DNA from 3 places in the Rhizobium hidalgonense genome. Region 2 is predicted to be linked to each of the others. Evidence: predicted binding sites of a transcription regulator. Region 2 holds the regulator's gene; each other region holds the start of a gene.
What was found. Region 2 encodes PhoB, which activates phosphate uptake and scavenging genes when phosphate is short. Its sites were predicted from a motif close to TGTCATNNANCTGTCAT; they were not measured.
Positions count from the first base shown of each region.

Region 1 (4,775 bases), 1.7 Mb from region 2:
TCGAAGTGGTGCGCGCCAGCCGCGTCAAGCAGGCTTCGGAAGCCGAGATTGCCCGGTTGCAGGCGCAAGCGGCCGCACCCGTACCGCCTCCTGCGCCTGCGCCGCAGCAGCGGGCGGCCGAATTCGTCGATGTGCTGGTCGCCGAAGACAATGAGGTCAACCAGATCGTCTTCAACCAGATCCTGCAGGGAACCGGCCTTTCCTTCCTCGTCGTCGCAAATGGCGAGGAGGCGGTCGCCGCCTGGGAGCGGCATACGCCGCGCATCATCATGATGGACGTGTCGATGCCCGTCATGAACGGCCATCAGGCGACCCAGACGATCCGCGAACGGGAAAAGGGGCAGGGGCACCGCGTGCCGATCATCGGCGTCACCGCCCATGCGCTCGAAAGCGATCGCGAGCTCTGCCTCGACGCCGGCATGGACGACTATATGTCGAAGCCGATCAGCCCGGAATTGCTGGAAGAAAAGATCCGGCAGTGGCTCGGCAAGGACGAACAGCAGCCGGGGCGTACGAGCTACTGATTGGGGATAATTCGGCAGCGATGGTGGTGTCGAGCGTCAGCGCTTTGTGCCGCAGAGCATTTCGCGTTTGCCGGCAAAGCCCTGGCGGCGCTCGACTGCAAAACCCGCGGCGATGAGATTGCGGCGCACGAAGCCGGCCGCGGCATAAGTGGCGAAGGTTCCGCCCGTCACAGTCTTTTCGGCGACCTGGCGCATCAGTTCCTCCGACCACATGTCGCTGTTGCGCGATGGGGCAAAACCGTCGAGATACCAGGCGTCGAAGCCGGGCCTTGCGGCTGCAACGCCGTCAAGTGCTCGGCCGCAGACGACGCTGAGCCTGGTCTGGGCGTCGAGATCAAGCGAGACGGTATCGGCAGGCGTTTGCGGCCAGGCTGCTGTTAGCGCCTCGCGCTCGGCATCGATCTCCGGCCAGTGCGAGAGCGCCCGGCCGATTTCTTCGCCGCGCATCGGGTGGAGTTCGAAAGAGATGAAATGCAGATGCTGGCCAGCCGCGCGGTGCAGCTTCCATTGCCGCCAGGTCTCGGCGAAGTTCAGGCCGGTGCCGAAGCCGAGTTCACCGATGACGAATTTATGCCGGCCGTTCCAGCGTTCGGATAAACCGTTGCCGGCGAGAAAAACGTGGCTGCATTCCACCCGCCCATCGGTCTGGCAGTAAAAATGATCGCCAAAGGCGGTGGAATAGGGCATATCGCCGTCGCGCCATTCGAGTGGCTGCGGCGCGCCCGCGCCAATCTGATCGGGGTTCACGTCTGTCATGGGAAAAGCCGATAATCCTCAGCCGGTCTCAGGTCAATCATCCTCAGGACTGCTGATCGTCGGCGGCGGCATCATGGGCCTCTGGGCAGCCGTTCATGCCGAGCGCCGCGGCATCGATACCCTGATTGCGGATGCCGGCAGATTCGGCGGTGGAGCGAGCGGCGGCCTGCTCGGCGCGCTGATGCCGCATATGCCTGACCGGTGGTCCGAGAAGAAGCAGTTTCAGTTCGATGCATTGGTATCGCTCGAAGCCGAAATCGCCATGCTTGAAACGGCGACCGGGCTTTCCGCCGGCTATCGCCGTTCGGGCCGACTGATCCCGCTGCCGAAGCCGCATCTCAACAAAATCGCACGCGGCCATTGCGAGGACGCCGAACGCCATTGGCAAGCCGGCGACCGCCACTTCCACTGGCATGTGCTCGACGGCCCGCCGGTCAGCGGCTGGATCGACCCCTCTGCCGGCGAGAGCGGCTTCGTGCACGACACGCTCGCCGGTCGTGTTGCGCCCCGCTTGCTGATTGCGGCGCTCGTCGCCTTCCTGAGGCAGGCAAAACATGTGCGTATTCTGGAACATGCATCGGTTGTCGGCCTTGATCCCGATCGCGGCATGGCCGAGATAAACGGTGAAAGCATTGGGTTCGGGCATTGCATCCTGGCTGCCGGCCATCAGTCCTTTCCGTTGCTGCAGGGCCTGACGCCGGGGCTGAAGCGACCGCTCGGCCAGCCGGTCAAGGGACAGGCGGCGTTGCTGAAAGCCGACCTCGACCCGGCGCTGCCGACGATCTTTCTCGACGGGCTCTATGTCGTTGCGCACGAGGGCGGGCATGTGGCGGTCGGCAGCACCAGCGAGAACCGTTTCGACGATCCCACGTCGACCGATGCCCAACTCGAGACACTGATCGAGATGGCGCGCCGCATCGTGCCAATCCTTCTCGACGCGCCTGTTGTCGAGCGCTGGGCCGGGCTTCGCCCGAAGGCGATCGACCGCGATCCGATGATCGGCCGCCATCCCGATCACCAACGCCTGATCGCACTGACCGGCGGCTTCAAGGTCAGCTTCGGGCTCGCCCATCGGCTGGCAGAGGCGGCGGTTTGTATCGCCAGCGATGCAGATTGCGGATTTTTGCTGCCGGAGAGCTTCGCGATATCAGGCCATATCGCGGCGGCTTCACGTTAAACGTGAATTCGTTGCAGCTTCGTTTCGTTATTCTGTCATGCAAATCACCTATTTGCTTGCGCATCGACAGCGCCTGAAATCACTGGCGCTGCTTTTCCTGATGGAGGAAATCGCATGCGCTATGCCATTTGCTTCACGCCTCCGGCGAGCGACCCGCTATCGCTCATGGCCGCCCATTGGCTTGGCCGAAACGCATTTTCAGGTGATATGCTGGAGCCTCCGGCAGTTCGTGGTCTGGGCATTCATGAGATCGCCTTCCATACGGCCGTGCCGCGACGCTATGGATTTCACGGCGTTTTGAAGGCACCGTTCCACCTGTCGTCGGATCTGTCCGAATCGCAACTCCTGCGCGATCTCATGCGTTTTTCCGGAACGGTCCTTCCCTTCCAGATTCCGCGCCTCGAAGTCGCCCGGCTCGGCAATTTCTACAGTCTGTTGCCGCACGTTCCCTGCGAGCAGATCCAATATCTCGCCTCGGTGATCGTGCAGGAATTCGACCGTTTCCGCGCGCCGCTCAGCGAGGCCGACATCGAACGCAGCGATCCGGATGGTTTGTCGGCGGCGCAGTTCTCAAACCTGCATCGCTGGGGCAATCCTTACGTTATGGAGGAGTTCCGCTTCCATATGCCGGTGACGGGCCCGGTCAACGCGATCGACATGCCGCGCATCGAGCCGGCGCTGCGGACGATTTTCGAGCCCGTGCTCAGGGAACCGGTCATGGTTTCGAATGTCGCGCTGATGATCGAGGAAGGCACCGGCGGACCTTTCCGGGTTCATTCGCTGCATCCCATGGGCAAGGTCAGCGCCCGCAAGATCGCTTGACTTCAGATGAGCTAACTTATTGCGCACAAAGGATAAAATTCCGCTGCGCAGTTTCCGTCTCGACATTCCGGCTGCGGATGCTACCGTTCTCCGTCTTTTCAGAAGGTGATTTGATGGTATCCGAGACTTATCCGCGCAATCTGGTCGGCTATGGGCGCCAGACGCCCGATCCGAAATGGCCGGGCGAGGCGCGCATCGCCGTGCAATTCGTCATCAACTACGAGGAGGGCGGCGAAAGCTGCATCCTCGAAGGCGACCCGGCCTCCGAAAACCTGCTGTCGGAGATCGTCGGCGCGGCCGCCTGGCCGGGGCAGCGCAACCTCAACATGGAATCGATCTATGAATATGGTTCGCGCGCCGGTTTCTGGCGGCTCTGGCGGATGTTCACCGGTCTCAAGGTGCAGGCGACCGTCTATGGCGTGACACTGGCGATGGCCCGCAATCCCGAGGCGGTCGCCGCTATGAAGGAAGCCGGTTGGGAAATCGCCAGCCACGGTTACCGCTGGCTGGAATACAAGGATTTTCCCGAAGAACTGGAACGCAAGCACATCCTCGAAGCTGTGCGTCTGCATACCGAACTCACCGGCGAGCGGCCCTATGGCATGTATCAGGGCAAGCCTTCCGACAATACGCTGCGGCTGGTGCAGGAGGAGGGCGGCTTTCTCTACTCCTCCGATTCCTATGCCGACGACCTGCCTTTCTGGGTCAAGGGCGTCGACGGGAAGCCTTTCCTGATCATTCCCTATACGCTGGAAACCAACGACATGCGTTTTGCCACGCCGCAGGGTTTCAACACCGGCGATCAGTTCTTCACCTATCTCAAGGACGCCTTCGATACGCTTTACGACGAAGGCAAGGACGGCAGCCCGAAGATGATGTCGATCGGCCTGCACTGCCGTCTCGTCGGGCGCCCCGGCCGGGCGGCAGCGCTGAAACGCTTCATCGAATATGTGCTGAAGCACGACAAGGTCTGGATCCCGCGCCGCATCGAGATTGCCGAGCACTGGCACAAGCACCATCAGCCGGACGCGATCTGATGCTATCGCGCGAGGATTTCGTTTCCCGCTTCGGCGGCGTCTTCGAACATTCGCCTTTCATCGCCGAGCGCGCCTATGACGCCGGCAGCGTGATCGAGCCGCTAACGGCATCAGGCGTGCATGCGGCGCTTGCCGCGGTCTTCCGCGCGGCAAGCCGGGAGGAACGCCTCGGTGTGCTTCGAGCCCACCCCGACCTTGCCGGGCGTCTTGCCATATCCGGCGAACTCACCGAGGACAGCCGCAGGGAACAGTCCGGCGCCGGTCTCGACCGCTTGAGCCCCGCCGAGCATGCCCGCTTCACCGAACTCAATTCGGCCTATGTCGAAAAATATGGCTTTCCCTTCATCATCGCCGTCAAAGGACTCGGCAAGGAGGATATCCTGGAAGCTTTCGAAACACGGATCGGCAATGGCCGGGACGAAGAATTTTCAACCGCGACCGCGCAGGTCGAAAAGATCG
Region 1 covers NZ_CP054027.1:1,164,398-1,169,172, forward strand. Annotated here, with positions in the region: gene FFM81_RS05410 (response regulator) at 1-524, shown strand, start outside; gene mnmC2 (tRNA (5-methylaminomethyl-2-thiouridine)(34)-methyltransferase MnmC2) at 561-1,280, opposite strand; gene FFM81_RS05420 (NAD(P)/FAD-dependent oxidoreductase) at 1,279-2,457, shown strand; gene FFM81_RS05425 (DUF1045 domain-containing protein) at 2,572-3,279, shown strand; gene puuE (allantoinase PuuE) at 3,393-4,316, shown strand; gene uraD (2-oxo-4-hydroxy-4-carboxy-5-ureidoimidazoline decarboxylase) at 4,316-4,775, shown strand, end outside.
Region 1: the regulator PhoB is predicted to act here: its motif matches at 2,480-2,496, upstream of FFM81_RS05425 (DUF1045 domain-containing protein).

Region 2 (4,775 bases):
AAAACTACGAATTCGATTCATCCGGATTCCCGCGACTCTTGTCAGGGAGTCAGCCTCACACTAGGTTAAAGTTCAATTACTAGACTGCATGCGGCGGAACTAGTCACCAAAATTGATCAAGCGTTTCTTGTTTCGGAGGCTTCCGGGACAACGGTGAGGGATTCTGCCATCACCAACGCAGAAGGTGGAGACAGGGCATGAACTGGACAGACGAGCGGGTCGAGAAACTCAAGAAGCTTTGGGCCGAAGGACTGAGCGCCAGCCAGATCGCGGCGCAACTTGGCGGTGTCAGCAGAAACGCTGTGATCGGTAAAGTACATAGGCTCAGCCTTCCGGGCCGCGCCAAGGCCGGCGGCACCGCCGCCACGGCGCGCACGCCGAAACGCAATACCTCGGCGCCGCGCGCACCGAATTATGCCTCTCGCATCACCACCCGCACCGTTACCCGCCAGCAGGGCGCAACGATGCTGAAGGAAGAGATCGAGATCGAAACGGTCGAGGAAATGGAGTACGTGCCGAAGGGCAACGTGGTCGTGCCGATCTCGCGCCGCCTCGGCCTGACGGAACTGACCGAACGCACCTGCAAGTGGCCGGTCGGCGATCCGCTGAAGGACGATTTCCATTTCTGCGGCTGCGAATCCCCCGACAATTCGCCCTATTGCGGCTATCATCAGAAGCTTGCCTACCAGCCAATCAACGAACGCCGCCGGGCGGCAGCGCGGGCCGGCTGAGAAGCGGCATCGCTGGACATGAAAAACGGGCCGCGCGGCCCGTTTTTTTATGAGTAGAGTGGGAAGGCGGCCTTTGTGTTTGGCAACAAAGCCAGCCATACATTCCGTCATCCCAGGGCTTGACCCTGGGATCCACAACCAGGCACTCGGCTTCGATAATTTCCCTGCAGCTGGATGCCATCGCTCTTCTCACAGTGCCAGCCGCATGGATCCCAGGGTCAAGCCCTGGGATGACGGAGGAGAGGTGGTGCCTGGATGACGGAGGAAAGGCGGTGCCGGCTCATACGCCGCGCCGGTGCGATGAAAGGGCGTGGGAAGGGCTGTGCAGGCGGGAACGCCGACCACGCACTCCCTCAGCCTCAGGCTTCCATCGAATAACCGGCGCCGCGGACGGTGCGGATGACGTCTTGCATGTTGGAGAAATTCAGCGCCTTGCGCAGGCGGCCGACATGGACGTCGACGGTGCGTTCGTCGACATAGATGTCGTGGCCCCAGACGCCATCCAGGAGCTGCGAGCGGGAGAAGACCCGGCCCGGCGACGACATCAGGAATTCCAGCAGGCGGAATTCGGTGGGGCCGAGGCGGACTTCGCGACTCTTGCGGTGGACGCGATGGGTTTCGCGGTCGAGCTCGATATCGCCGCATTTCAATACCGTCGACAGCACCTCGGGGCGGGCGCGGCGCAGCATCGCCTTGACGCGGGCAACCAGCTCGGGGGTCGAAAAGGGCTTGACGACGTAATCGTCGGCTCCTGTGGAAAGCCCACGGACACGCTCGCTCTCTTCGCCGCGCGCCGTCAGCATGATGATCGGCAGGCGCTCGGTTTCCGGCCGCATGCGCAGGCGCCGGCAGAGCTCGATGCCGGAGACGCCGGGCAGCATCCAATCGAGGATGAGAAGGTCGGGCGTGCGTTCCTGAAGCCTGATTTCGGCCTCGTCGCCACGAAGGATGGTATCGACCTCGAAGCCTTCCGCTTCGAGATTGTAGCGAAGAAGCACGCTGAGCGCCTCCTCGTCTTCAACTACTGCAACTCTCGGGATCATGCGTATTGGTCTCCTCGCGCATGATCCTTAAACCGGGGATGATTTAAGCAATGCATCCTGCGCAAAATCAGAAAAGTGGCTGCGACCTCTTTGCGCGCCCCACATGGGCGCGCGCGCAATTGACGGGTGCGGACGGTTATTCCGTGACTGCACCAACGGTGTTGGCGCTGTCGTCCTTCGGACGGTCGCCTTCCGGCTGGGCGCCGGTTGCCATGTAATAGATCGTCTCGGCGATGTTGGTGGCGTGATCGCCGATGCGCTCGATGTTCTTGGCGCAGAAGAGAAGATGCGTACAGCTGGTGATATTGCGCGGATCTTCCATCATGTAGGTCAAGAGCTCGCGAAACAGCGAAGTGTACATTGCGTCGATCTCGTTGTCGCGCTCGCGGATCGCACTGGCCTTGTCGGCGGCGCGCGTCGTGTAGACGTCGAGCACTTCTTTGAGTTGGACGAGCGCCAGCTCGGACAGATGCTCAAGGCCGCGGGCGAGCTTGCGGGGAACGCCGGTGCTTTGGACGGCGATGACGCGCTTGGCGGTGTTCTTGCCAAGGTCGCCGACCCGTTCGAGATCGGCGGCAATGCGGATCGAACCCATGATTTCCCGCAGATCGGCGGCCATCGGCTGACGGCGGGCGATGGTAACGATCGCCTTGTCGCCGATTTCGCGTTCGGCGTGATCGAGGATCACATCGTCGGAGATGACCTTCTGCGCCAGCGCCGTGTCGCCGTTGACCAGCGCCCGGACGGATTCGGCAACCATCTGCTCGGCCAGGCCGCCCATTTCGGAAATCCGCCTGGACAGGAACTTCAGATCATCATCATAGGCAGAATAGATATGTGTCGATGCCATGGGGCTTTGTCCTTCGAATAACGGAAAGCTTCGTATCGCCAAAATCAGCCGAAGCGGCCCATGATGTAGTCCTGGGTGCGCGGATCGTCGGGATTGGTGAACATCTTGTCGGTGTCGTTCTCCTCGACGAGATTGCCGAGGTGGAACATGGCGGTGCGCTGCGAGACGCGCGCGGCCTGCTGCATGGAGTGGGTGACGATGACGATCGTGTAGTTCTCGCGCAATTCGTGGATCAGTTCCTCGACCTTGGCGGTGGCAATCGGGTCAAGCGCCGAGCAGGGCTCGTCCATCAGGATGACTTCGGGGCTGACGGCGACGGCACGCGCAATGCAGAGGCGCTGCTGCTGACCGCCCGACAGGCCGGTGCCGGATTCATGCACGCGGTCCTTGACTTCGTTCCAGAGACCGGCGCGCTGTAGGCTGGTCTCGACGATCTGGTCGAGATCGGCCTTCGACTTGGCAAGGCCATGGATGCGCGGGCCGTAGGAGACGTTTTCATAGATTGTCTTCGGGAACGGGTTCGGCTTCTGGAAGACCATGCCGACGCGGGCGCGAAGTTCGACGACGTCGATATCCGGATCATAGATGTCGTCGCCGTCGAGGGTGATCTTGCCGGCGACACGGCAGCCGTCGATCGTGTCGTTCATGCGGTTGAGGCTGCGCAGGAAGGTCGACTTGCCGCAGCCGGACGGACCGATCAGCGCCGTGACGGTGTTTTCGCGGATGTTCAGGTTTACATCGAAAAGCGCGCGCTTCTCGCCGTAGTAAACCGAGACGTCCTGGCCGATCATCTTATAAGGAACGGTGCTCATCTTCTGATCCAGCGCCTTTTCAACTGCAGCTTCGGTCAACATGTTCATGATCTTGTAACTCCGTTTACCAGCGGCGCTCGAAGCGACGACGCAAGAGGATGGCGCCCAAGTTCATGACGATCAGGAACAGGAGCAGGACGATGATGGCACCCGAAGTACGCTCGACGAAGGCCCGTTCGGCCTCGTTGGCCCACATATAGACCTGCACGGGCAGAGCCGTCGAGGGATCGAGCGGTGTCGTCGGCGCGTTGGCGACGAAGGCGACCATGCCGATCAATAGCAGCGGCGCGGTCTCGCCGAGCGCGTGCGCCAGGCCGATGATCGTGCCTGTGAGGATGCCGGGCATAGCAAGCGGCAGAACATGGTGGAACACCATCTGCATCTTCGAGGCGCCGAGGCCAAGGGCTGCAGCGCGGATCGACGGCGGCACGGCGCGCAGTGCGGCGCGCGTAGCTATGATGATCGTCGGCAGGGTCATCAGGGTCAGCACCAGACCGCCGACCAGCGAAGCCGAGCGCGGCAGGCCGACGAAGTTGATGAAGACGGAAAGGCCGAGCAGACCATAGACGATCGAGGGAACGGCGGCGAGGTTGTTGATGTTGACCTCGATCAGATCCGTCAGCCTGTTCTTCGGCGCAAACTCCTCGAGATAGATCGAGGCGGCAACGCCGATCGGCAGAGCGAGCACCAGCACGATCAGCATCAGGTAGAGCGAGCCGATGAGGGCGACGCCGAGGCCTGCGGCCTCCGGACGGCTGGAATTGCCGTTGACGAAGAGGCCGGTGTTGAACTGCTTGGACAGAGCCCCGCTCGCCTTCAGCTCGTTCATCCAGCCAACCTGCTTGTCGTTGACCTTGCGGTTCTTCTCATCGACGGTCAGGTCGATCTGACCCTTATTGGCGCTGTCGACATTGGCGTCGGCGAGCACCGTGACATTGACCGTCTTGCCGATGATCGACGGATCGGCGACGACCATGTCGCGCAACTGGATCGGCGCACCCTTGGAGAGCATGGCCGTGGCATCGCGCACCTCAGGCTTGCTCGAGGCGTTGACGTTCAGCTGCTTGACGATCGCGTCGCGCAGTAGAACCGGATAGTTGGCGGCGACCAGCACCGAAGGGTCGGTCGCACGCTTATTGCCAGGGTCGATCGTCTTCTCGGTGAATTCGATCGGCAGGGTGATCGAAGTCTGCTGGAAGGCGGTGTAACCCTTGCCGATCACCGTCCACAGCAGGATGAACAGGAAGACGAGACCGAAGGTGATGGCGGCGATGCCATAGGCCTGGAACCGGCGCTCGGCGGCGTAGCGGCGCTTGATGCCGATATCACGGCGCGCCGG
Region 2 covers NZ_CP054027.1:3,791,661-3,796,435, forward strand. Annotated here, with positions in the region: gene FFM81_RS18415 (GcrA family cell cycle regulator) at 198-731, shown strand; gene phoB (phosphate regulon transcriptional regulator PhoB) at 1,091-1,774, opposite strand; gene phoU (phosphate signaling complex protein PhoU) at 1,911-2,624, opposite strand; gene pstB (phosphate ABC transporter ATP-binding protein PstB) at 2,669-3,484, opposite strand; gene pstA (phosphate ABC transporter permease PstA) at 3,501-4,775, opposite strand, start outside.

Region 3 (4,775 bases), on a different replicon from region 2:
GCTCATAGGCCACGAGAGCCAATGACATCGCCAGAAAAACCACGATTGCCAATGGATAATTGGCAATCGCATTCGGATCGGCCAGCTTTGGAATGCCGATGACGGTGCCGACCGCCAGAACCGCCGACAGAGCAACCTCCTGGACGATCAGTTTCGCAAAGCGCGTCATAACCAGCCTCCTGTCACCTCAGTCTTTCAGCGCAAACGCCACGTCCGAAGTCTCATTTCTCCAAGCTAACCTAGTGTCGGCTGGGAAACGGTCCAGAGGGATCGGCCACGACCGCGCTTTCAGTATCGCTCCGGCACGAGCATTTCAGCGGGGACCGGCGCCCTGTTGTAATCGGCATGACGGATGCGATCCGGCAGCTGGATATCCGGCTTCGGCACATCCTCATAGGGAATCTGCTCAAGAAGGTGGGCGATGCAGTTCAGCCGCGCCCGTTTCTTGTCCACTGCCTGTACCACCCACCAAGGCGCTTCCTTGGTGTGCGTGCGCGCCAGCATTTCTTCCTTGGCCTTGGTATATTCCTCCCAATGGACACGGCTTTCCATATCCATTGGTGAAAGCTTCCATTGCTTCAGCGGATCGTGGATGCGCATCTTGAAGCGGAATTCCTGCTCCTCATCGGTGATCGAAAACCAGTATTTGATCAAAACGATTCCGGAACGGACCAACATGCGTTCGAATTCAGGCACCGAACGGAAGAATTCGTCGAGCTCTTCCGGGGAGCAGAAGCCCATCACGCGCTCGACGCCGGCGCGGTTGTACCAGCTTCGGTCGAAGAGCACCATTTCGCCAGCTGTGGGAAGATGCGGGACATAACGCTGGAAATACCATTGATGGCGTTCCCGCTCGGTAGGCGCAGGCAGGGCCACCGTCCGGCAGACCCGCGGATTGAGCCGCTGGGTCACGCGCTTGATCACGCCGCCCTTGCCAGCCGAATCCCGGCCCTCGAACAGCACCACCACCTTCAGCTTCTTATGCTGAACCCAATCTTGCAGCCGCACCAACTCGTGCTGCAGCCGGAAGAGTTCCCGGAAATAGATCTTTCGCTCGAGGGTCTGCTCGGCCGGTTCCGACATTCCTTCGGCGACCAGATCGTCCAGCCGGTCCTCCTCCATCTGCATTTCCAGCTCCTCATCGAAGCTGTCGGCGATCTCGGCCTTGATCCGGCTGAGTTGGTCCTGATGTGTTTGCGACATAGGCTTTTCCTTCCTGCTTTCGTTGACAGGAGCATGTCAGTGCGAAGGTTATATGACGACCACTGATCGAAGCTGAAACGGATTAGTCGCGTCTCTCGTTCCCACGCCTATAGCTGCCCCGTCCGGTATTGGTCGACAAGGTTCCGGCAGGCGCGGATCGTCAGGGCCATGACGGTAAGCGTCGTGCCGGCGATGCCGCTGCCGGGGAAGGCGCTGGCGTCGGTAACGATAAGGTTCGGAGCGTCCCAGACCTGGTTATAGGGGTTGAGCACCGACGCCTGCGGGGTCTCGCCCATGCGCGCACCGCCGGTTTCATGGATCGCCGCACCCATGCACATGGTCTTGCGGAACCATTTGCGGAACATGAAGCGGCTGAAGGCATCAGCCTCGGGGAAGGCGCCCTTGCCCATCTCCTTGAGGCCGGTGGGCGAGCCGATGAATTCGAGCTCGCCGCCGACCTCCCTGATCATCGCGATCAGCGTCTCCTCCTGCCGGGCAAGCAGCGCCTGCTCCTCCGCCTGCATGACACAGCGAATGTGCGGCACGGGAATATTCCAGGCATCCCGACGCTTGCCATCGAGGGTGATGCGATTGTCGGCATAGGGCAGCATGCGGCCGAAGCCGAAGAAGGCGAGACGCGCATCGGTCTCCCCGGATACCGGCGCCCGGCCGACGCTGCCCTGGTAGTCGAAATCGCCGCGGGCCGTGTCACCCTCGCCGAAGCGCGGGATGAAGATGCCGCCCGACGGATTGTAGAACGGATCGGTCGGGGCAGATTCGTCGTGCGCCCAGCCCTTCGCCTTCGAAAAGGATCCGAAGGCAAGACAGGGAAGCTGGTCCATGAAATAACGTCCGAGGGCGCCCGAGCTGTTGCCGAGCCCGCCTGGATGTCTTGCCGAAGCCGAATTCAGGAGCAGCCGCACGCTCTCAATCGGCGACGCGGAGAGAACCACCGTGGCGGCACGCGCGGTCGATAGCTCGCCGGTGTTGCGATCGATGAATTCCGCGCCGGTGGCGCGGCCGGTTTTCTCGTCCGTGGTGATGCGGCGGACGACGGCGTCGTAGCGGATCGTCAGCCGGCCGGTCGCCTTGGCATCGCGCAACGGTCGCGGCATGCGGTCAGCGTCCGGCGCGATATAGCGCCAGGAGACGACGTGTCTTTCCGGCCAGCGGCTTTCCACAGCCTGCTTGAAGATCTGTTCGGCCGGCGTCAGGTTTGCCGGCTTCGCATAGACCCCGTCCGGCAGGGTGGTCACATCGTCCTTGTTGCCGTAGAGCTCAAGATAAGTCTCGACCTCGTCGTAGAACGGCGTCAGTTCGTCATATGAGACCGGCCAGTCGACGCCCTTTCCCGTGCGCGACCGGATCTTGAAATCGTCGTCGGTCCAACGCAGCAGCACGCGGCCGAAACTGTGCAGGCGCCCGCCGCCCTGGCGGCCGCGGATCCACAGGAACGGTTCGCCCTTCGGCGTCGTATAGGGGTTCTTGCGGTCGTTGACGAAAAAATGGCTGAAGCGCTCGGTAAAAAACGCTGCGCGCGCCTGGATCGGTTGACCCTTGAGGGTGGCCCGCGCGCGCTCCCAGATATTGATGCTGCTTGCCGGCGCCTTCTTGCGCGCGGGGTCGAAATCCTTCGGCCCGACGGCAGGGCCGGCCTCCAGCAGCAGCACCGACAGCCCCTGTTCCGTCAATTCCCTAACCGCGAAGGAACCCGCCGCGCCGGAGCCGATCACCAGCGCATCATAGACAATCTCAGACATGTCTTTTCAAATCCTGTCCTGGGGCAATTCCTCAAAGCAGTGCAAAACGCATTCGGAACTGCGGGAAACAAAGGGACCGCGCATCAGAGCCGCGATCCATCGGCGCCGAAGAGCGACGCTTTGGCGATATCGAGCCCGGGCGCGAGAGGATCGCCGGGCTCAAGAGCGACGTCGCCCATCAGCCGGAGCGAGAGGCTTTGATCGGCCCAATCGAACCAGACGACGGCGTCCGAACCCATCGGCTCGACGACGGAAACGCGGCCTGGAATGGTCGGCAGGCCGCTCGATGCACCGTCGAGCACAAGATGCTCAGGGCGAAAGCCGAGTGTGGCAGGTCCTTCTGCCGCTGCCTGGCTGAAGGAATAGCCGCGGAGATCGACGATAAGCTCACGGCTTCGGAAAACCGCCGATCCGCGGCCGCGCTCGATCTGACCCTCGATGAAATTCATTGCCGGAGCGCCGATGAACCCGGCAACGAAGAGATTGGCCGGGCGGCGATAGATCTCCGCCGGCGAGGCGAGCTGCTGGATCACGCCGTCGCGCATGATGGCAATCCGATCGGCCAGCGTCAGGGCCTCGACCTGGTCGTGGGTGACATAGATCATCGTATTTCCGAGGCGCTGGTGCAGCTTCTTAATCTCGACCCGCAATTCATTGCGCAGCTTGGCATCGAGGTTCGACAGGGGTTCGTCGAAGAGAAAGACATCGACTTCGCGCACCAGCGCCCGGCCAATGGCGACGCGCTGGCGCTGGCCGCCCGATAGTTCGGCGGGGCGCCGGTCGAGCAGCCTGTCGAGCTGGAGGAGCGCCGCGGTGCGGGCAACACGGGCCTCGATTTCGGCCTTCGGCAGACCGGCGACGCGAAGCCCGAAGGAGAGGTTCTTGCGGACCGACATGCGGGGATAGAGGGCGTAGGACTGGAAGACCATGCCGATGCCGCGGTCCTTCGGCTCCTCCCAGCTGACGTTCCTGCCTGAGATCCACACCTCGCCTGCGGTAATGTCCTGAAGGCCGGCAATGGCATTCAGAAGCGTGGACTTGCCGCAGCCGGAAGGGCCGAGCAGCACCAGGAACTCGCGGGGCGCGATGTCGATCGACATTTTCTCGATCACCGCGTGGTGGCCGTAGACGATCTTCAGGTCCTTGACGGAGACGGCAGATTGCATGGAAGCGTTACCCCTTGACTGCGCCGGCTGCGATACCGCGGACGAACCAGCGGCCGGACAGGAAATAGATGGCAAGCGGAACGAGGGCGGTTAGGATCGTTGCCGCCATGTTCACGTTATAGGTTCGCTCGCCCATCGTGGTGTTGACGATATTGTTGAGCTGCACGGTCATCGGCAGGTTGTCGCGGCCGGCAAAGACGAGGCCGAGCAGGAAGTCGTTCCAGATGCCGGTGAATTGCAGCATGGAGACCACGACAACCATCGGCACGGCGATCGGCAGCATGATCTCGAAGAAGATGCGCCAGAAACCGGCGCCGTCGACGCGCGCCGCCTTGCAAAGCTCTTCCGGCACGGTGACGAAATAGTTGCGGAAGAGCAGCGTCACCAACGGCAGGCCGAAGATGACATGCACGAGGATGATGCCGGCGAGCGAATTGTAGAGATCGATATTCGCCATCGCCCGGACCATCGGATAGAGGAATATCTGGTAGGGGATCAGGCCGCCGGCCATCAGCAGGCCGAAGAGCAGGTTTGCGCCGCGCGGCCGCCAGAGCGACAGCGCATAGCCGTTGACGGCGCCGATGAAGACCGAGAGTGCGACCGCGGGAAGGGTGATCGCCACCGAATTCCAGAAGCCGCTGCGAAT
Region 3 covers NZ_CP054028.1:157,492-162,266, forward strand. Annotated here, with positions in the region: gene FFM81_RS22045 (hypothetical protein) at 1-169, opposite strand, end outside; gene ppk2 (polyphosphate kinase 2) at 289-1,203, opposite strand; gene FFM81_RS22055 (GMC oxidoreductase) at 1,311-2,963, opposite strand; gene FFM81_RS22060 (ABC transporter ATP-binding protein) at 3,047-4,129, opposite strand; gene FFM81_RS22065 (carbohydrate ABC transporter permease) at 4,137-4,775, opposite strand, start outside.
Region 3: the regulator PhoB is predicted to act here: its motif matches at 1,245-1,261, upstream of ppk2 (polyphosphate kinase 2).